Regions from separate parts of the Streptomyces thermocarboxydus genome, predicted to be linked through region 1. Evidence: riboswitches for the same ligand, from Rfam matches in the RefSeq annotation. Region 1 holds a riboswitch; the other holds the start of a gene.
What was found. Region 1 has a riboswitch for thiamine pyrophosphate ahead of AY578_RS24005 (thiamine ABC transporter substrate-binding protein). Riboswitches for the same ligand answer to the same signal wherever they lie in the genome.
Positions count from the first base shown of each region.

Region 2: linked by a shared signal. The riboswitch ahead of thiO (glycine oxidase ThiO) and the one ahead of AY578_RS24005 (thiamine ABC transporter substrate-binding protein) in region 1 are both predicted to bind thiamine pyrophosphate.

Region 1 is NZ_CP058273.1:5,158,243-5,169,155, forward strand. Features, by position in the region: gene AY578_RS23955 (TetR/AcrR family transcriptional regulator) at 1-39, shown strand, start outside; gene AY578_RS23960 (M23 family metallopeptidase) at 77-646, opposite strand; gene rpsB (30S ribosomal protein S2) at 1,044-1,925, shown strand; gene tsf (translation elongation factor Ts) at 2,080-2,916, shown strand; gene pyrH (UMP kinase) at 3,108-3,866, shown strand; gene frr (ribosome recycling factor) at 3,987-4,544, shown strand; gene AY578_RS23985 (phosphatidate cytidylyltransferase) at 4,544-5,668, shown strand; gene AY578_RS23990 (hypothetical protein) at 5,802-5,990, shown strand; gene AY578_RS33890 (pentapeptide repeat-containing protein) at 6,230-6,742, shown strand; gene rlmN (dual-specificity RNA methyltransferase RlmN) at 7,060-8,166, shown strand; TPP riboswitch at 8,191-8,296, shown strand; gene AY578_RS24005 (thiamine ABC transporter substrate-binding protein) at 8,373-9,461, shown strand; gene AY578_RS24010 (ABC transporter permease) at 9,458-10,913, shown strand, end outside.
Region 2 is NZ_CP058273.1:1,838,965-1,849,877, reverse strand. Features, by position in the region: partial or broken gene AY578_RS08645 (phenazine-specific anthranilate synthase component I) at 1-150, opposite strand, end outside; gene AY578_RS34030 (trp operon leader peptide) at 258-314, opposite strand; gene AY578_RS08640 (class II 3-deoxy-7-phosphoheptulonate synthase) at 494-1,849, shown strand; gene AY578_RS08635 ((2Fe-2S)-binding protein) at 2,004-2,243, shown strand; gene bfr (bacterioferritin) at 2,271-2,789, opposite strand; gene AY578_RS08625 (sulfite oxidase-like oxidoreductase) at 2,975-3,622, shown strand; gene AY578_RS08620 (deoxyribonuclease IV) at 3,635-4,513, opposite strand; gene pknB (Stk1 family PASTA domain-containing Ser/Thr kinase) at 4,563-6,488, opposite strand; gene AY578_RS08610 (thiazole synthase) at 6,620-7,414, opposite strand; gene thiS (sulfur carrier protein ThiS) at 7,417-7,638, opposite strand; gene thiO (glycine oxidase ThiO) at 7,635-8,801, opposite strand; TPP riboswitch at 8,799-8,910, opposite strand; gene AY578_RS08595 (NAD(P)/FAD-dependent oxidoreductase) at 9,006-10,241, shown strand; gene AY578_RS08590 (Rv2175c family DNA-binding protein) at 10,309-10,674, shown strand.

The sequences.
Region 1 (10,913 bases):
GCGGCGGTCTCCCTGGCCCTGGACGGCGTCCGGGGCTGAAGCCGCCCTCCCGTCCGCCCAGGCGCCCCCGCGCGACTCAGGGCAACGGCGCCCCGAGCACCGGCAGGAGCCGGGACGGGCCCCGGTGCAGCAGCCACGGGGGCAGCAGCGAGAGCGGGTCCAGGTAGGTCTCGCCCCGCAGCAGACCCCAGTGGACGCACGGCGCCGTGCAGTGGGAGCCGCCCGCCTCCACCGTGCCGATCACCTCGCCCGCCCTCACCTCCGCGCCCTCCTCGACCGAGGCGCGGACGGGTTCGTACGTCGTGCGCAGCGGTGGATCCCCGGTCCCGGCGAGCTCCACCGACACGACGCCCTTCCCGGCCACCCGGCCCGCGAAGGACACCCGGCCGTCCGCGACCGCCCGTACCGGCGTCCCCGTAGCCGCGGCGAGATCCACGCCCCGGTGCCCGGGCCCGTACACACTCGCCGGCGGTTCCCAGCCACGCAGCACCCGCGGACGTACCCCCAACGGCCATGTACGGCCGATGGCCGGAACGGCGCCGTCGTCCGCGCCGGGGAGCGCCCCCACGACAGCCACCGGCGACCCGGCAGCCCCCGCCGCGAACAGCCGTGACGCCGGCGGCGCCAGCAGCGCCGCCACCGTCACGGCCACCACCAGCAGCAGCCGCACGCACCGCCTCGGCCAGCCCTCCCGCCCGCGCTCATCAGCCAATTCGCCCCGTTCGCGCCGCCCATGTCCCTCACTCCGTCCCAGTCCTCGCATGGCGGAAGCGTCTCCCGAAGACGTGGTCTCCGCCGGGACCTGTGGACGGACGGCCGGGTTGTGGACAACGGCGTCACCCGGCACCCCGCGGGTCCCGTACACTTCTGGTGGCGACCCGGGCCACCGGGTCGACTTCGCACGCCCCGACATCGGGACCGGTCACGGCCGTGGCCCGGTGTCAGCGCCCCTCGGTCCTTCGTGGCACGGCGCGTCGTGGGCGTCAGGCGCGGAAGCCGTCCGGCATCCGCGGCACAACCGAGAAATTCAAGGAGATACGGCCATGGCCGTCGTCACGATGCGGGAGCTGCTGGAGAGCGGCGTCCACTTCGGTCACCAGACCCGTCGTTGGAACCCGAAGATGAAGCGCTTCATCTTCACGGAGCGCAACGGCATCTACATCATCGACCTGCTCCAGTCGCTGTCGTACATCGACCGCGCCTACGAGTTCGTCAAGGAGACCGTGGCCCACGGCGGCACGGTCATGTTCGTCGGCACGAAGAAGCAGGCGCAGGAGGCCATCGCCGAGCAGGCCACCCGCGTCGGCATGCCCTACGTCAACCAGCGCTGGCTGGGCGGCATGCTCACCAACTTCTCGACCGTCTACAAGCGTCTGCAGCGCCTCAAGGAGCTCGAGCAGATCGACTTCGAGGACGTGGCCGCCTCCGGCCTCACCAAGAAGGAGCTGCTGGTCCTCTCCCGCGAGAAGGCGAAGCTGGAGAAGACCCTCGGCGGTATCCGCGAGATGCAGAAGGTGCCCAGCGCCGTCTGGATCGTGGACACCAAGAAGGAGCACATCGCGGTCGGCGAGGCCCGGAAGCTCAACATCCCGGTCGTCGCCATCCTCGACACCAACTGCGACCCCGACGAGGTCGACTACAAGATCCCGGGCAACGACGACGCGATCCGCTCCGTCACCCTGCTCACCCGCGTGATCGCCGACGCCGTCGCCGAGGGCCTCATCGCCCGTTCCGGTGGCGCCGGCGAGGGCAAGGGCGAGAAGGCCGCCGGCGAGCCGCTGGCCGAGTGGGAGCGCGACCTGCTCGAGGGTGAGAAGAAGGCCGAGGAGGCCGCTCCGGCCGCCGCCGAGGGCGAGAAGCCGGCCGAGGCCCCCGCCGCCGAGGCCCCGCAGGCCGAGGCCGAGCCCAAGGCCGAGCAGGCCTGACCGCTCCGTCAGAGCCGATGACGGCGGGAGCGGTGACATGACGTCCGCTCCCGCCGTTCACCCGTAGACCGGCGGTGGCCCGGGATCTGCCCACGAAGCGGTCCCGCCCCGCCGCTCTTCGAACCTCCAGACTTCGAGAAAGATTCACAGACTCATGGCGAACTACACCGCCGCCGACGTCAAGAAGCTCCGGGAGCTCACCGGCGCCGGCATGATGGACTGCAAGAAGGCGCTGGACGAGGCCGACGGCAACGTCGAGAAGGCCGTCGAGGCGCTCCGCATCAAGGGCCAGAAGGGCGTCGCCAAGCGCGAGGGCCGCTCCGCCGAGAACGGCGCCGTGGTCTCGGTCATCGCCGACGACAACTCCTCCGGTGTCATCGTCGAGCTGAAGTGCGAGACGGACTTCGTTGCCAAGGGCGAGAAGTTCCAGGCCGTCGCCACCGCGATCGCCGAGCACGTCGCCAAGACCTCCCCGGCCGACATCGAGGCCCTGCTCGCCTCCGAGATCGAGCCCGGCAAGACCGTCCAGGCGTTCGTGGACGAGGCCAACGCCAACCTCGGCGAGAAGATCGTCCTCGACCGCTTCGCGCAGTTCGGCGACGGCTACGTCACGGCGTACATGCACCGCACGATGCCCGACCTGCCCCCGCAGATCGGTGTGCTCGTCGAGCTGGACAAGCCGAACGCCGAGATCGCCAAGGGCGTCGCCCAGCACATCGCCGCCTTCGCGCCGAAGTACCTCTCCAAGGAGGACGTGCCGGCCGAGGTCGTCGAGTCCGAGCGCCGCATCGCCGAGGAGACCACCCGCGCCGAGGGCAAGCCCGAGGCCGCCATCGGCAAGATCGTCGAGGGTCGTCTCAACGGCTTCTTCAAGGACGCCACGCTGCTCGGCCAGCCGTACGCGCTCGACAACAAGAAGTCCGTCCAGAAGGTGCTGGACGAGGCCGGTGTCACCCTGAAGCGCTTCTCGCGCATCAAGGTCGGCATCTGAGTCCGCACCGCGACGGACGCGCGACCCCGATAGGGTCGACAGCAGTCGTTCGGACACGCGTCCACGCACGCGCGCGTGCCGGACGACAGCAGATCTGACGAGGAGGCCATTGCCGCATGGGATGCGAAACACGCCCCACCGGCAATGGCCTTCTTCGTATGTGCAACACGTGAAAGAGGCGGGATTCGACCATGACGACCAAGGCTGAGAAGAGCGACGACGGCAAAGTGCGCGGCCGGTTTCTGCTGAAGCTGTCCGGAGAGGCCTTCTCCGGTGGCGGAGGCCTGGGCGTCGATCCCGACGTGGTGCACGCCATCGCCCGTGAGATCGCGGCCGTCGTACGGGACGGCGCGCAGATCGCGATCGTGATCGGCGGCGGCAACTTCTTCCGCGGAGCCGAACTTCAGGTGCGCGGCATGGACCGTGCCCGCTCCGACTACATGGGCATGCTCGGCACCGTGATGAACTGCCTCGCCCTCCAGGACTTCCTGGAGAAGGAGGGCGTCGACTGCCGCGTGCAGACCGCCATCACCATGGGCCAGGTCGCCGAGCCCTACATCCCGCTGCGCGCCGTGCGCCACCTGGAGAAGGGCCGCGTGGTCATCTTCGGCGCCGGTATGGGCATGCCGTACTTCTCCACCGACACCACCGCCGCGCAGCGCGCCCTCGAGATCGACGCCGAGGCGCTCCTCATGGGCAAGAACGGTGTCGACGGGGTCTACGACTCCGACCCCAAGACCAACCCCGACGCGGTCAAGTTCGACGCCCTCGGCTTCGGCGAGGTCATCACCCGGAACCTCAAGGTCGCCGACGCCACGGCCGTCACGCTCTGCCGTGACAACAACCTGCCGATCGTCGTGTTCGAACTCCTCAAGGAGGGCAACATCGCCCGCGCCGTCAAGGGTGAGAAGATCGGCACGCTGGTGGGCGACCAGGCCGGGCACAACTGACCGGGGGATGGACAATGTCCTGCCGGTCGTGAACCGTGCAGGAAGAAGACGCGACGCAGCCGGCCGCCGACCCGACCGAGGACCGCAGCCGGGCCTACTCAAGACACGCAGGAGCAAGTGGTGATCGAAGAGACCCTCCTCGAGGCCGAGGAGAAGATGGAGAAGGCCGTCGTGGTCGCCAAGGAGGACTTCGCCGCGATCCGCACCGGCCGTGCGCACCCGGCGATGTTCAACAAGATCGTGGCCGACTACTACGGCGCGCCGACGCCGATCAACCAGCTGGCCTCGTTCTCCGTGCCCGAGCCGCGCATGGCCGTGGTGACCCCGTTCGACAAGAGCGCCCTGCGCAACATCGAGCAGGCGATCCGTGACTCCGACCTGGGCGTCAACCCGAGCAACGACGGCAACATCATCCGGGTGGTGTTCCCCGAGCTGACCGAGGAGCGCCGGCGCGAGTACATCAAGGTCGCCAAGGGCAAGGGCGAGGACGCGAAGATCTCGATCCGCTCCGTGCGCCGCAAGGCCAAGGAAGCCATCGACAAGCTGATCAAGGACGGCGAGGTCGGCGAGGACGAGGGCCGCCGTGCGGAGAAGGAGCTCGACGACACCACGGCGAAGTACGTCGCCCAGGTGGATGAGCTTCTGAAGCACAAGGAAGCGGAGCTGCTCGAGGTCTGATGAACGACTCTTCCTGGGGGACGCCGCAGACCGGGTACTGGGGGCCGTCCGACCAGGGACCCGGCCGGGGAGCTGTCCCGGCGGGTCCCGCGTACGATGCGCTCCAAGCACAGCAGACGCGGCCCATGCCCATCGTGCCTGAAGTACCCGAACACGGCGGAGACCAGGATGCGGACCGGGGGGCTGCTCGGCTGAGCGGCCCCCTGTTCCGAGACGAGCCGACGCGGGCCCGCCCCCTGCCGGGGGAGGTGCCGCAGAATACGGAGCCCATGCCCCACGCCCCGCAGCCGGCACCCGCACCGCAGAAGAAGACCGCGGGGCGGGACCTCGGCGCCGCGATAGGCGTCGGCGTCGGACTCGGCGCGGTGATCGTCGCGTCCTTGTTCTTCGTCAAGGCCGTCTTCGTCGGCGTGATCGCGGTCGCCGTCGTGGTGGGCCTGTGGGAGCTGACGACGCGGCTGGACGAGCGCAAGGGGATCAAGGCGCCCCTCGTGCCGCTGGCGCTGGGCGGCGCGGCCATGGTCGTCGCCGGGTACGCCCGGGGCGCGGAGGGCGCGTGGATCGCCATGGCGCTGACCACCCTGGCGGTGCTGGTGTGGCGCATGACGGCGCCGCCGGAGGGCTACCTGAAGGACGTCACGGCCGGCGTCTTCGCCGCGTTCTACGTCCCGTTCCTGGCGACGTTCGTCGCGATGCTGCTGAAGGCCGACGACGGCCCGTGGCGCGTGCTGACCTTCCTGCTGCTCACCGTGGTCAGCGACACCGGCGCGTACGCGGTCGGCTGGCGCTTCGGCAAGCACAAGCTCGCCCCGCGCATCAGCCCCGGCAAGACCCGCGAGGGCCTGCTGGGCGCGGTCGCCTTCTCGATGGCGGCGGGTGCGCTGTGCATGCAGTTCCTGATCGACGACGGCCAGTGGTGGCAGGGCCTGCTGCTGGGTCTCGCGGTCGCCGCGAGCGCCACGCTGGGCGACCTCGGCGAGTCGATGATCAAGCGCGACCTCGGCATCAAGGACATGGGCACGCTACTGCCGGGCCACGGCGGCATCATGGACCGCCTGGACTCCCTCCTGCCGACGGCCCCGGTGGTGTGGCTGCTGCTGGCGATCTTCGTGGGGGCGGGCTGAGGTTCGCGTCCTCCCCTCCTGCGGTGACATCGGGCCTCTGTCCTCTCGGACGGGGCCCGATTGCCGTGTACACGCCTCTCACGACCTGCGATCATGACCACGGGGATGGTCATACACACCGTGGGGGGACGCCGTGCGCAGCCTGATCGTGAATCTCGTGCTGGTCGTCGCAGTTTTCGCGCTGGTGCTGTTCGCGCTGGGCAGCGGCATGGGAGGGGTGGAGGTCTCCATCTGGCTGTGCGCGCTGTTGGCTTCGCTGGTGTTCGTGATCTCGCGGTACGTCCGCCGGCGCCGTGGGGTGCGGACGGAGCCGACGCACTGAGCACGTTGACCGAACTGCGTGATCGGGGCAGCGCGTCCTCAAGGGCCGCGGTCCTGGCGTTCGGTGCCTGTCACCGCCGTCTCGGCGAAGCGGAGCCTGACGGGGAGCGGGCGGACCGGCACTTCGCCCGGCTCCTCGCAGTGATCGCGGGGGCGGCGCCCTCGCAGGCGGCGGAGCGTGAGGCCGTCCAGTTGTTGCCGGCGGTGGGCAACGTGCCCGGTCACCGCTGTCCCATCTGTGTGAGGCCTGAGACACCCCTCCCCCGGCCGTCGGCCCCTGCGGGCGGTGACCTGACGGACGACGAGCGGGCGGAACACGCGGCTCGCCTGCGCGGACTGCTCTACCTGGCCTGCCCGGACGCCCCGGCCGGCGCGCTGGAGTACACCGCGGAGGCCATCACGCTGTGCGCGGAGGAGCCACCCGCGGAAGCGGTCCCGGAGGCGTCCCTTCTCGGCCGCCCCCGGCAGCCGTACGGAACGGACTTTCTGAACCTGTGCGGCGCGGACCTCCGCGGCGCGAACCTCACGGGAGCGGACCTGAGCCACGCGGACATGTACGGCGCGGACTTGTCGGGTGCGGACCTGTCCGGCGCGAACCTGAGCCACGCCAACCTGACGGGAGCGGGCCTGACCCACGCGATCCTGTCCGGCGGGGACCTGACGGACGCGGTCCTGACGGGCGCAGAGCTGACTGAAGCCGTCCTGACGGGGGCGGTGCTCGCGGGTGTTACGGACCTGCGTGTCCCGGAGTGAGGAGCGCTCGGTCCGCGAACGGCGGCCTTGGCTCACGACAACATCATGCGGGGCATCGTGGGCCTCATACGCCCGCCCCGGGCGGGCAGGGCCCGAGAAGCCGGCCATGCCGCGTATGACGATCCCGATCGAGAAGATGCGGCCCACAGCCCGTCTGACCGGCCCACGTACTTCGCACCGAGGGGCGCGCACCCCCGCCCGGGCCGTCTCCGGGCCGTCCGAGGGCGCTCAGGGGCGACCGGCTACGACCGCCCTCGACAGGTGTGGCCCCCGACACCCGCAGGTCACCCATCTCGATCTGCGACACTGGTACAGCCATGCCTAAGCCCGGAGAACTTACATTCGTCGCGCCGCGCGGAGCCAAGAAGCCGCCGCGGCATCTTGCCGATCTCACGCCTGCCGAGCGCAAGGAGGCGGTTGTCGCGGTCGGTGAGAAGCCGTTCCGTGCCAAGCAGCTCTCGCAGCACTACTTCGCGCGGTACGCGCACGATCCGGAGCAGTGGACCGACATCCCCGCCGGGTCCCGCGGGAAGCTGCGGGAAGCGCTGCTTCCCGAGCTGATGAGCGTCGTGCGGTACCTGTCCACCGACCAGGGGACCACCCGCAAGACGCTGTGGAAGCTGTTCGACGGGACGCTCGTCGAGTCCGTGCTGATGCGGTACCCGGACCGGGTCACCATGTGCATCAGCTCGCAGGCCGGCTGCGGCATGAACTGCCCGTTCTGCGCGACCGGGCAGGCGGGACTGGACCGGAACCTGTCCACCGCCGAGATCGTGCACCAGATCGTCGACGGCATGCGCGCCCTCCGTGAGGGCGAGGTGCCCGGCGGGCCCGCGCGGCTCAGCAACATCGTGTTCATGGGCATGGGTGAGCCGCTCGCCAACTACAACCGGGTGGTCGGGGCCATCCGCCGGCTCACCGACCCCGAGCCGGACGGCCTCGGGCTGTCCCAGCGCGGGATCACCGTGTCGACGGTGGGCCTCGTCCCGGCCATCCACCGGTTCTCCGACGAGGGCTTCAAGTGCCGCCTCGCGATCTCCCTGCACGCCCCCGACGACGAGCTGCGCGACACCCTCGTCCCCGTGAACACGCGGTGGAAGGTGCGCGAGGTGCTCGACGCCGGGTTCGAGTACGCGGCGAAGTCCGGGCGCCGGCTGTCCATCGAGTACGCGCTGATCCGGGACATCAACGACCAGGCGTGGCGCGGTGACCGGCTCGGGCGGATGCTCAAGGGGCGTCCCGTGCACGTCAACCTCATCCCGCTCAACCCGACGCCCGGCTCCAAGTGGACCGCGTCGCGGCCCGAGGACGAGAAGGCGTTCGTCGAGGCGATCGCCGCGCACGGTGTGCCGGTGACGATCCGGGACACCCGTGGTCAGGAGATCGACGGGGCATGTGGTCAGCTCGCCGCCACCGAGCGGTAGTCTGACCGGCGTCAACACATCTGCATATTCCGACAGGGGAGCGCCACAGCGCTGAGAGTGCGGCACCGGCCGCAGACCCTCCGAACCTGGCCCAGGTCATTCTGGGTAGGGAGATCGGTCATCACTCGAGCTGTTGCGCCCTGCCCGGGCCCCCAGGGGATCCGGGCAGGGCCGCGTCTCTTCCTGGTCACTCCAGGAGGAATCAAGTGGGCATCACCAAGAAGGTCACGGTCCTGGCCGTCGGGCTGGGGCTCGTCACGCTGTCCGCCTGCGGGTCGTCCAACAGGGACGACAGCGGCGCAGGCGGCGAGGGTTCCAAGACGGTGACCCTCGTCAGTCACAACTCGTGGGCCGTGTCCGAGGACGTCGTCGCCGCCTTCGAGAAGCAGTCCGGCTACAAGCTCAAGGTCCTTGAGGACGGCGACGCCGGGCAGGCCGTGAACAAGGCGATCCTGACCAAGGACAACCCCCAGGGCGACGTCTTCTTCGGCGTCGACAACACCCTGCTGTCCCGCGCCCTCGACAACGGCCTGTTCCAGTCCTACCAGGCCAAGGGATCGGATCAGATCCTGCCCGCGTACCGGGTCGACGAGGACAAGCACCGGGTCACCCCGGTCGACACCGGTGACGTCTGCGTCAACTACGACAAGGCGTGGTTCGAGAAGAAGAAGCTCACCCCGCCGAAGACCTTCGACGACCTGGCCAAGCCGGCCTACAAGGACCTCCTCGTCGTCGAGAACGCCGCCACCTCCTCGCCCGGCCTCGGCTTCCTGCTCGGCACCGCCGCGCAGTACGGCGACGACGGCTGGGCGGACTACTGGAAGAAGCTCAAGGCCAACGGCGTCAAGGTCGTCGACGGGTGGGAGCAGGCGTACAACGAGGAGTTCTCCGGCTCGGCCGGCGGCAAGAAGGCCAAGGCCGACCGCCCGCTCGTCGTCTCGTACGCCTCCTCGCCGCCCGCCGAGGTGATCTACGCCGACCCGCGGCCCGACACCGCCCCCACCGGCGTCGCCGAGGGCACCTGCTTCCGGCAGGTCGAGTACGCGGGTCTGCTGAGCAACGCCAAGAACCCCGAGGGCGGCAAGGCGCTGCTGGACTTCATGGCCGGCAAGACCTTCCAGGAGGACATGCCGCTCAACATGTTCGTGTACCCGGTGCGCAAGGACGCCCAGGTGCCCGAGGAGTTCGCGAAGTTCGGGCCGCAGGCGAAGGAGCCGCAGACCATGGACCCGGCGAAGATCGCCGACAACCGTGACCAGTGGGTCAAGTCGTGGACCTCGCTCGTACTGAAGTGAGCCCGCGCCGCCCCGGCTGGTGGCGCCGGAACGCGGCCCGGCTCGGTCTCATGGCCGTGCCGGCCGCGTTCTTCGCCGTCTTCTTCGCCTACCCGGTCGCCGCGATCGTCGCCCGGGGGCTGAAGACCGACGGCGGCTGGCAGCTCGGGCGGATCGCGGACGTGCTCACGCAGTCCGACATCCGCCAGGTGCTGTGGTTCACCACCTGGCAGGCCCTCGTCTCCACGGCCCTCACCCTGGTGATCGCCCTGCCCGGCGCCTACGCCCTGGCCCGTTTCGACTTCCCCGGCAAACAGGTGCTGCGCGCGGTGATCACCGTGCCGTTCGTGCTGCCGACGGTCGTCGTCGGCACCGCGTTCATGGCGCTCGTCGGGCGCGGCGGGCTGCTGGACGCATTGTGGGGCGTACGCCTGGACACCACGGTCTGGGCGATCCTCCTCGCGCACGTCTTCTTCAACTACGCCGTGGTCGTCCGCACCGTGGGCGGGCTGTGGGCGCAGCTCGACCCGCGGCAGGAGGAGGCCGCGCGGATGCTCGGCGCCTCCCGGTTCACCGCCTGGCGCACGGTCACCCTCCCGGCGCTCGCGCCCGCCGTGGCCGCCGCCGCGCTGATGGTCTTCCTCTTCACCTTCACCTCGTTCGGCGTGGTGCAGATCCTCGGCGGGCCGACCTTCTCCACCCTGGAGGTGGAGATCTACCGGCAGACCGCCGACCTCTTCGATCTCTCCACAGCAGCCGTCCTCACGCTGATCCAGTTCGTCGCCGTCGGCGCGATCCTCGCCCTGCACGCCTGGACCGTGCGGCGCCGCGAGACCGCGCTGCGGCTGGTCGACGCCTCGGTGACCGCCCGCCGTCCGCGCGGCGCCGGACAGTGGGCGCTGCTCGCCGGGGTCGTCGCCACCGTCGTCGTGCTCCTGCTCCTGCCGCTCGCCGTCCTGGTGCAGCGCTCCTTCGGCGGCGCCGGCCTCGCCTACTACCGCGCGCTGACCGAGGCGGACGGCGGGGTCTTCCTGGTCGCCCCGATCGAGGCGATCGGCAACTCGCTGAGCTACGCCGTCGCCGCCACCGTGATCGCCGTGGTGATCGGCGGTCTCGCCGCCGTCGCGCTGACCCGGCGCGACGCGGGACGGCTGGTGCGCGGCTTCGACGCGCTGCTGATGCTTCCGCTCGGCGTCTCCGCCGTGACCGTCGGCTTCGGTTTCCTCATCGCCCTCGACGAACCCCCGCTGGACCTGCGCGCCTCCTGGATCCTGGTGCCGCTCGCGCAGGCGCTGGTCGGCGTGCCCTTCGTCGTACGGACCATGCTGCCGGTGCTGCGGGCGGTGGACGTGCGGCTGCGGGAGGCGGCCTCGGTGCTGGGCGCGTCGCCGTGGCGGGCATGGCGCGAGGTGGACCTGCCGCTGGTGCGGCGGGCGCTGCTGATCGCCGCCGGGTTCGCCTTCGCCGTGTCCC
Region 2 (10,913 bases), 3.3 Mb from region 1:
GGCCAGACCCTCGTCGGGCAGGTCGGCCAGACGGTCACGGGAGGCGACCGGGCCGATCAGCAGCTCCACCGTGTCGTGGTCGTGGCCGGGGGTGCGGCGGCGCAGCAGGGCGAAGGGGCGGTCGTCGTGCGGGAGCCGTGCCAGGTCCATGGGGCGTTCCTCGTTTCGTCGCTGTCGTGAGCGGTGAGGAACGGCCCCGGAAACCACCGAAGGCCGCCCCTCGGGCGGCCTTCGCGAAGTCGGTTGCGTACGCGCAGTCAGTGGGCCGCCGGATGAGCGGTCCACCACCAGGTACGGGTCGAGTGCGCGAACATGGAAAGCACGCTACACGATGACAACCGTGACGCGTGAGCCTCGGCGTCGTTGCCCAGGTCGCTCCCTCCACCCCCCGGCGGGGACGGCGGATCCGGTCCGGTCCGCGAGGCCGGACGGAGCCGTCTCACTGGATGAGCGAGGCCAAAGGCACCCGAAGTGACCGCGTACTGTGGAGCTCGTGACCGTGAACGCTGATTCTCTGAGCGTCGCCGCACAGGCGACATGGCGAAACCTGCCCGCGGCGCAGCAGCCCGAGTACCCCGATGCCGAGGCTCTGCGCGATGTGATCGCGGACCTCGAGTCGTATCCGCCGCTGGTCTTCGCCGGCGAGTGCGACCAGCTGCGAGCCCGTATGGCGGCGGTCGCCCGAGGCGAGGCGTTCCTCCTTCAGGGCGGCGACTGCGCCGAGTCGTTCGACGCGGTGTCCGCCGAGCACATCCGGGCGAAGCTCAAGACGCTGCTCCAGATGGGCGCCGTCCTCACCTACGCCGCCTCCGTGCCGGTCGTGAAGGTCGGGCGGATCGCCGGGCAGTACTCCAAGCCGCGCTCCAAGCCGACCGAGACCCGTGACGGTGTGACGCTGCCGACGTACCGGGGCGACTCGGTCAACGGCTTCGAGTTCACCGAGGAGGCCCGGATCCCGGACCCGGAGCGGCTGAAGCGGATGTACAACGCGTCCGCCTCCACGCTCAACCTGGTGCGCGCCTTCACCACCGGCGGTTACGCCGACCTGCGCCAGGTGCACGCCTGGAACCAGGACTTCGTGAAGTCGTCGCCGTCCGGCCAGCGCTACGAGCAGCTAGCGCGGGAGATCGACCAGGCGCTGAACTTCATGCGGGCCTGCGGCGCGGAGCCGGAGGAGTTCAAGACCGTCGAGTTCTTCTCGTCGCACGAGGCGCTGCTGCTCGACTACGAGTCGGCGCTCACCCGCGTGGACTCCCGCACGGGTCAGCTCTACGACGTCTCCGCGCACATGGTGTGGATCGGTGAGCGCACCCGGCAGCTGGACCACGCGCACATCGAGTTCGCCTCGCGGATCCGCAACCCGATCGGCATCAAGCTCGGCCCGACCACGACGGCCGAGGAGGCGCTGCAGTACATCGACCGCCTCGACCCGGAGCGGGAGCCCGGCCGGCTGACGTTCATCGTCCGGATGGGCGCGGACAAGATCCGCGACAAGCTCCCGGAGCTGGTGGAGAAGGTGACCGCGTCCGGCGCGACCGTGGCGTGGGTGACGGACCCGATGCACGGCAACACCTTCGAGGCCGCCTCCGGGCACAAGACCCGCCGCTTCGACGACGTGCTCGACGAGGTGAAGGGCTTCTTCGAGGTCCACAAGGAGCTGGGCACCCACCCGGGCGGCATCCATGTGGAGCTCACGGGCGACGACGTCACCGAGTGCGTGGGCGGCGGCGACGAGATCTTCGTCGACGACCTGCACCAGCGTTACGAGACGGCGTGCGACCCGCGGCTGAACCGCAGCCAGTCGCTCGACCTGGCGTTCCTGGTTGCGGAGATGTACCGCGACCAGTGACCGGCTGATCGAAGTCGGGGGTGGGGCGTGTCTCACACGGGACGGCGCCCCACCCCCCTTTCGTGCCCGCGAAGGGCGCAGGTAAGGTTAGGTTTGCCTCACCGACGGAGGGTCGGTACGGCACGACCCAGATCTTCGTCGGGAGGTGACCCGCGTGTTCGTCTGCAGCTGCTTCGGCGTGACCGAGGAACAGGTGAAGAGCCACGCGGAAGCCGGTGCCTGCACGCCCCGGCAGATCGCCTCCGCCTGCAAGGCCGGCACGGACTGCGGCGGCTGCGTCCGGCGCATCCAGGCGCTGCTCGGCCGCGGCGCCTGTCCCCGGCGGCAGGTCATCGACCAGGGCGGGCAGCCGCTCGTGGCCGAGGTCGCGACGGAGGTCCCGGAAGCCGCCTAGGCGCGCCTCGCGGGTTCCCCGGCGCCGTCAGGGCGTCTTGAACCCGTGCGTCCCGGGGCCCGAGGGGTCCGGCTGGGTCTGCTCGATCACCGTCGACAGGTAGAGCGCCTCGCCCAGTTTGTCGATCAGCTCCAGCTGGGTGTCCAGGTAGTCGATGTGGTGCTCCTCGTCGGCCAGGATGGCCTCGAAGATGTTGGCCGAGGTGATGTCGTTCTTGTTGCGCATGACCTCGACGCCGCGGCGGAGCCGGTCGATCGCCTCGAGTTCGATCTCGCGGTCGGCCTGGAACATCTCGGTGACGGTCTGCCCTACGCGGACGTGGAACAGCCGCTGGTAGTTCGGCAGGCCGTCCAGCAGCAGGATCCGGTCGGTGAGCAGCTCCGCGTGACGCATCTCGTCGAAGGACTCGTCGCGGGTGTACTTGGCGAGCTTGTACCAGCCCTTGTGGTCCTGGAGCTTGGAGTGCAGGAAGTACTGGTTGATCGCCGTGAGCTCGGCGGTCAGCTGCTCGTTGAGGAACTCGATGACCTCGGGATCGCCCTGCATGGCACGGGCTCCTTCCGCGTGGGGGGAATGTGCGGGTCGGGGCGCATGATTGCATCGGCGCGGAAGATCTTCCAGTAAGTCTTGACTTAGTAAGTAATCCCACGCTTGGTCCGTTCTGGCCCTGAATGGCCGATTGTGCGGGGCCCGGTTCAGGAGCATGGCCACCGGTCTGTCAGGATGGAGACATGGGTCAGCCGGCGGAACGCGAATCGGAGGAGCGCGCGACACGAGGAGCGGCGGATCTCCAGCTCCCGCCGGGACAGCGGCTTCAGAAGGGCTGGCCGGTCACCCACTACGGGCCGGTCCCCAAGTTCCGCCCGGAGCGCTGGGAGTTCCGGGTCTTCGGCGCCACCGCCGACGGCGAGAAGCACGGCTGGACCCACGAGGAGTTCACGGCGCTGCCGTACACGACGGTCGAGGCCGATCTGCACTGCGTGACCAAGTTCAGCATGGTCGGCGCGGAGTGGGGCGGGATCCCGGCGCGCACAGTGGTGGAGATCGCCCCGCCCGCCCAGGACGTCACCCATGTGATGGTGTGGGCGGAGTACGGCTTCAGCTCCAACCTGCGGCTCGAGGACTTCACGTCCGAGCGCACACTGTTCGCCACCCACAAGGACGGTGAGCTGCTCACCGCCGAGCACGGCTTCCCGCTGCGCCTGATCGTGCCGCACCTGTACGCGTGGAAGGGCCCGAAATGGGTCCGCGGCGTGGAGTACATGACCGCCGACCGCCGGGGCTTCTGGGAGGAGCGCGGCTACCACAACGTCGGCGACCCCTGGAAGGAGCAGCGCTACTCCTACCAGGAGGAGCCCGGGGAGGGCCCCGAGCTGTAGGACGCGGGGCCGTCAGCCGTCGCGGAGCTTCTTCAGCCGTTCCACGTCCGCCGCGTGTCCCTCCTTGCCGCCGGGCGTCTCGATGATCAGGGGTACGCCCGCGGTCTCCGGGTGCGTCATCAGGTCCCGGAACGGGTCCTCGCCGATGTGTCCCGCGCCGATGTTGGCGTGCCGGTCCTTGTGGGCGCCGACGACGTCCTTGGAGTCGTTGGCGTGGATCAGCTTCAGCCGTCCCGTGCCGACGGTCGCGGCCAGCTCGTCCAGGGCGCGGTGCGCGCCGCCGGGTCCCGCCAGGTCGTGCCCGGCGGCGAAGACATGGCAGGTGTCCAGGCAGACGCCGAGCTTCGGATGGGCGTCCAGCTGCTCGACGTACGGGCCCAGGTCCTCGACCAGGGAGCACAGCGAGGCGCCCTGGCCGGCGGTCGGCTCCAGCAGCAGGTACGGGTCGTCGTCCCGGGTCAGCTCGTCCAGCAGCGGCAGCATGTGCTCCCGTACCTGCTTCAGCGCCACCGCGCGGTCACGGCCGCCGGTCGCGCTGCCGGTGTGCACCACCACGCCCAGCGCGCCGATCTCCCGGCCGCGGCGCAGCGAGTGCCGCAGGGACTCCACGGACCGCTCCACGGTCGCCTCGGTGTGTGAGCCGAAGTTGATCAGGTACGGGGCGTGCACGTACGCCGGGACGGAGGCCTCGGCGCAGGCCGCGCGGAAGGCCTCGTCCTGGAGGGGGTTGCCCACCGGGGTGGCCCAGCCGCGCGGGTTGGCGACGAAGACCTGCACGGTCTCCGCGCCCAGGTCACGGGCGTAGGACAGGCCGACGGAGTGCAGACCGCCGGCCACGGGGACGTGGCTGCCGATCGGGTTGCGGACGGGGCCGGACGGGTGACTCTTCACCCGTCAAGGGTGTCACGGACGCGTGTGTCCCCCGGACGGCCCCCCTCCGTCACCTGATCTTGAGGGTGATCGTGGAGCCCTTGGGCGCCGTCTCGCCGCCGTCCACCGACTGGTCCTTGACGGTGTCGCCGAACAGGCCCAGCAGCCCGCGGTCCTCCTTCACGCCGAACCCGGCGCCCTCCAGCTTCTCGCGGGCCTCGTCCACGCTGTCGCCGACGACGTCCGGCACCTCGACCATCTCCGGGCCCTTGGACAGGGTGAGGGTGACGGTGTCGCCCTCCGCGACCTCACCGCCGGCGCCCGGGGTCTGCCGGGCCACCTTGCCGGCGTCGTGCTCGGAGTGGACCCGCTCCTCGGCGATCTCCACCTTGAGCCCGGCCTCCTCCAGCTCGGCGCGCGCGTCCTCCGGGTCGTCGCCGGTGACGTCGGGCACGTCCACCGGGCTGCCCTTGCTCACGGTCAGCTTCACCGCCGTGCCCGCGCGGACCTTGGTGCCCTTGCCCGGCTCGGTGGAGATCACCGCGTCCCTGGGCACGGTGTCGCTGAACTCGCGGGTCACCATGCCCGGCTTCAGGCCCTCGTCCTCCAGCAGCGAGCGCGCCTTGTCCAGCCGGTAGCCGTCCAGGTCGGGCACGCGGACCGTCTGCGGGCCCTTGGACACGGTCAGGGACACCGAGGCGCTGCCGCGGACGCGGGCGCCGGCCGCCGGGTCGGTGCCGATCACCTTGCCCCGCTCGACGGTGTCGCTGTACTCCTCCTTGACCTCGCCGACCTCGAGCCCCGCCTCGGCGAGGCGGTCCCGGGCCTGCTGCTCCGTCTTCGACAGCACCGGCGGGACCTTGGTGAACTGGCCGGAGTTGATGTACCAGATGCCCGCGCCCAGGCCGAGCACCAGCAGTACCGCCACGACGATCGCGGCGGGGCCGCGGCGCACGGCCGTGCGCCGCCGGGGCGGCAGCGGGGGAGGGGACCGGAAGCGGCTGGTGCGGTGCACCTGGTCCGCGTCGTCGTCCTCGTTCACGGGGAGGGGACGCGGCACGGTGAGCGAGCGCGGGATGACGCTGGTGCGGTCGTCGGCGTTGTCGTGCTCCGCGGACAGCGCCTGCGGGGGCAGCGCGTCGAGCTGCTCGTCGGTGAGCCGGCCGCGCCCCTCGCGGGTCAGGGCGAACAGCGCCACCGCGTCGGCCGGGCGGGCCCCCGCGTCGCGCGCGGTCGCCGCCGCGACCAGCGAGTCCAGCGCGGGCGCCAGGCCGGGCACCACCGAGGAGGGCGGCGGCACGTCGTCGTGCAGGTGCTTGTAGAGGACGATCGCGGGGGAGTCACCGTCGTGCGGCTTCTCGCCGGTCAGCATCTCGTAGAGCAGGATGCCGCAGGCGTACACGTCGACGCGGGGGTCGGCGGTGCCGTGCTCTATCTGCTCCGGGGCCAGGTACGACACGGTGCCCAGCACCGTGCCCGTGCTGTTGGTGACCGTGTCCACCGAGCGGACCAGCCCGAAGTCGGCGACCTTGACCCGGCCGTCGTCCCCGATCAGCACGTTCTCCGGCTTCATGTCGCGGTGCACGAACCCCGCGCGGTGGGCGGCGCCCAGCGCGGCCAGCACCGGCTCCAGGATGTCCAGCGCGGCCCGCGCCTGCAGCGCCCCGCGCTCCCGCAGCACGTCCCGCAGGGTGCAGCCCGGGATGTACTCCATCGCCAGGTAGACGTACCCCCCGTCGGTGCCCTGGTCGAAGACCTGGACGACGTTGGGATGGGCCAGCCGGGCGACGGACTTGGCCTCGCGGATGAAGCGCTCCACGAAACTGGCGTCGGAGGCCAGCGAGGGGTGCATCACCTTGAGCGCGAGGATGCGGTCGAGGCGGGTGTCCAGGGCCCGGTAGACCGTGGCCATCCCGCCGACGGCGATCCGCGCCTCGACGCGGTAGCGGCCGTCGAGCGTCTGCCCGACCAGCGGGTCCTGAAGGGTCGTGTCCACGCAGCGAGTCTACGAGTCCGTGGTGACAGCCCCGGCCCGTTCAACCGCCGTTGGAGCGGAGCTGTGACCTGTGTTACCCGACCGCGTCCGAAGCACGGTGGGCACGCGGGCCGGAACGCTGCCGTCCGCCGTCAGAACGCGGGCCGTTCCGGGTCCAGCTCCGCCCGGCCCTCGACCGGCGAGGACGCCTGCGCGAAGTGGCGCCGGGGGATGCGCCCCGCCCGCCGCGCGAGCCGCCCCGCCTCCACCGCTGCGCGCATCGCGGTCGCCATCAGCACCGGCTCCTGGGCCCGGGTCACGGCGGACGCCAGCATCACGCCCGCGCAGCCCAGCTCCATCGCCAGGGCCGCGTCCGACGCCGTGCCGGCGCCCGCGTCCAGGATCACCGGCACGCCCGCGCGCTCCACGATCAGCTCGAAGTTGTGCGGGTTGCGGATGCCGAGGCCGGAGCCGATCGGCGAGCCCAGCGGCATCACGGCGGCGCAGCCCACATCCTCCAGCTTCCGCGCCAGCACCGGGTCGTCGTTGGTGTACGGCAGCACCGTGAACCCGTCGTCGACCAGGGTCTCCGCCGCGTCCAGCAGCTCCACCGGGTCCGGCAGCAGGGTGCGCTCGTCCGCCACGACCTCCAGTTTCACCAGGTCCGTGCCCAGTGCCTCCCGGGCCAGCCGCGCGGTGAGCACGGCCTCCCCGGCGGTGAAGCAGCCGGCGGTGTTCGGCAGCACCTCCACGCCCAGCTTCCGCAGCACCGACAGCACCGACCCCTGCACCGAGGGGTCCACCCGCCGCATCGCGACGGTCGTCAGCTCCGTGCCGGACGCCACCAGGGCCCGTTCCAGCACGTCGAGGCTCGGCGCCCCGCCGGTGCCCATGATCAGCCGGGACGTGAAGGTCCGGTCGCCGAGGACGAGGGGATCGTCGGCCATGGTCAGCCTCCTTGGACGGCGGTGAGGACCTCCACCCGGTCCCCTTCGGACAGGGGGGTGGCGGGCCACTGCGCGCGTGGGACGACGGTTTCGTTGAGGGCGGCGGCCACCCCGGAGGGCGCCGCGGTGAGCGACCTGACGACGAGGTCGAGGGCCGTGCCGGGCGGGAACTCCCGGGGCTCGCCGTTGACGGTGACGGTGACCGTGGTGACCGGGGCGTTCATACGGACTGCTCCGCGAGGACGGGGGCGCCGAAGCGCCGGGGGGTGAACGGGAGGGCCTCGTCGGGCAGCTCGCCGGTGGTCAGCACCCGCGCCATGACGTCGCCGGTGACCGGCGTCAGCAGCACGCCGTTGCGGTGGTGCCCGGTGGCGAGGAGCAGCCCGTCGAGGCCGGTCGGGCCGAGCAGCGGCGCGTTGTCGGGGGAGCCGGGGCGCAGTCCCGCGAGCGTCTCGGTGAGCGGCAGCTCGGTGAGTCCCGGCACCAGCTCGTGGGCGTCGCGCAGCAGCTCGTAGACGCCGCCCGCGGTGACCGTGGTGTCCCAGCCCATCTCCTCGCTGGTCGCGCCGATCACCAGCTCGCCGCTCTCACGCGGCACCAGGTAGACGTGGCTGCCGCGCACCACCGCGCGCACCGTGCGGCTCAGGAACGGCCCGGGACGGTCCGGCATGGTCAGTCGCAGCACCTGCCCCTTCACCGGACGCACCGGAGGCAGCACCTCCGCGGGCACGCCCGCCAGCCGCCCGCTCCAGCTGCCGCCGGCCAGCACCACCTGGCCCGCGCCCAGCTCGTCGCCGTCCGCCGTGACCACGCCGGCGGCGCGGTCACGGCGGACGGTGAGCCGCTCGGCCCAGGCGCGGTGCAGCGTGACACCGGCCCGCTCGCAGGCGGTCAGCAGCGCGGACGCCAGCCGGCGCGGGTCGATCTGGTGGTCGCCGTCCACCCGCAGCCCGCCGCGCACCCCCGGCGCGAGCATCGGCTCCAGGCGCCGGCACTCCCGCCCGGTCAGCCACTGCGAGTCGAGCCCGGAGCGCTCGTGCAGGGCGTGCAGCTCGCGCAGATGGGCGCGGTCGTCGGCGTCGAGCGCCACGGCGAGGGTGCCGCAGCGGCGGTAGCCGAGGTCCTGGCCGGTGCGGTCGGACAGCTCGGCCGCGAAGTCGGGATAGCGGCGGGCGGAGGCCAGGTTGAGGCCGAGGAGCGTCTGCTCGCCGTGGTGCAGTTCGGTGACGGCGGCCAGCATCCCGGCCGCCACCCGGGCGGCGCCGCCGCCCGGCTGCGGGTCCACGACCGTCGTGGCGAGACCGGCCTGCGCGGCCCGCCAGGCCGTCACCAGACCGATGATCCCGCCCCCGACGACGAGGACGTCTGAGGTACGCGTGCGCGACATGGGCGTCCAGCCCCTCCCTTCGCCGGCATGACCCGGATCAGGTTCGTACGGTCGGAGGCCGCCAGCCTCCCTCTCAGCCCGGTGCGTCCGGGCTCCCGCGAGTGCGTGTACGCGGGCCACCCTAGCCCGCGCCGCGCCGCACCCGTAAGGGACCCCGCGCGGCAGCGGTCCGGCGCGGCGGGCACGGGTGTCTATGGTGAGCGGGTGAGCGAGCAGACGCAGGAACCGGGACGGGCCGCGCCGCGCCGGGTCGTGGTGGCGGGCGCGGGCATGGCGGGCGTGCAGACCGCCGCGGCGCTGCGGGAGCGGGGCTTCACCGGCGCGGTGACACTGATCGGCGCGGAGCCCCACCAGCCGTACGACCGGCCGCCGTTGTCGAAGGCGGTGCTGCTGGGCACCGCCGAGAGCTCGGCCTTCGACGTGGACTTCGAGGAGCTCGGGATCGAGCTGCGGCTCGGCTGCGAGGTGACGGGACTGCGCGCCGGCGACCACGAGCTGGACACCGAGGCCGGGCCCGTCCCGTACGACGTGCTGGTGATCGCCACCGGCGCGGAACCGCTGCGGCTGCCCGGCGCCGAGGGCGTGCCCGGCGTGCATCTGCTGCGCACCCTGGACGACGCCGTACGCCTGCGGCCGGTGCTCGCCGAGCGGCACGACATCGTGGTGGTGGGCGCGGGCTGGATCGGCGCGGAGTTCGCCACGGCCGCCCGGGAGGCGGGCTGCGCGGTCACCGTCGTCGAGGCCGAGGAACGGCCGCTGGCGGACGTGCTGCCCGCGGAGGTGACCGCGCCGATGACCGCCTGGTACGCGGAGGCCGGCGTCACGCTGCGCACCCACGCGCGCGTGGAGCGCGTCGAGCCCGGCGCCGTGCTCCTCGACGACGGCACCCGGCTGCCCGCCGGCGCGGTCGTCGTCGGCATCGGCGCCCGCCCCGCCACCGCCTGGCTGGCCGGGTCCGGGATCGCCCTCGGCCCGCACGGCGAGGTCCTCGCCGACGAGTATCTGGCGGCCTCCCTGCCCGACGTGTACGCCGTCGGCGACTGCGCGTCTTTCCCCTCCGCCCGCTACGGCGAGCGCCTCCTCGTCCACCACTGGGACAACGCCCTCCAGGGGCCCCGCACGGTCGCCGCGAACATCGTCGGCGGGCCCGAGGAGCGTGAGGTGTACGACCCGGTGCCGTACTTCTGGTCCGAGCAGTTCGGGCGGTTCGTGCAGTACGCCGGGCACCACGCGCACGCCGACCGCACGGTGTGGCGCGGGGACCCGGCCGGCCCGGCGTGGAGCGTGTGCTGGCTGCGCGAGGACCGGCTGGTCGCGCTGCTCGCGGTGGGGCGGCCCCGGGACCTGGCGCAGGGGCGGCGGCTGATCGAGTCGGGCGCGGCGCTGGACTCGGAGCGGGTCGCGGACCCGGCGCGGCCGCTGAAGTCGGCGACGCTCTGACCGACGCGCCCGCGCGCCGGGACGGGGCTGGCTTCCGACTGTCGGTGGCAGGTGGCAGGCTTGTCCCGTGACCGAGATTGACGCAAAGATCGATGCTCTCGTCCCCGCCTGGCTCACCCTCCCCGACATCGCCGAGAAGTTCGGCGTCGAGGTGACGCGCGTCCGGCAGCTGGTCAAGGAGGGCCAGCTCATCGCCGTACGCCGGGGTGAGAACCGCGCGCTGCACGTCCCCGCCGCCTTCATCGACGGGGACAAGATCGTCAAGGGCCTGACCGGGACCCTGACGCTCCTGCGGGACGACGGCTTCACGGTCGAAGAGATGCTGGAGTGGCTTTTCACCCCCGACCCCAGCCTGCCGGGCACCCCCGCGCAGGCCCTCGCGGAGAACCGCGGCACGGAGGTGAAGCGCAGGGCCCAGGCCCTGGCCGTCTGACGCACGTTCCCCGTGACGCCCCGAGGGGCGCGGGGAACTGCGCGCCCGACCCCCACGTACCCGCAGGGGCAGAATCGCGCGACGCCGGGCCCGTACGGTCCGACCGACGTTCCGGTGACCCCCTGAGGGGCGCGGGGAACTGCGCGCTCAGCCCCCACGCACCCGCAGGGAACGAACGCCCCAAGGGGCGCGGGGGAACTGCGCGCTCAGCCCCACGCACCCCTAGGGACCCCCGACCG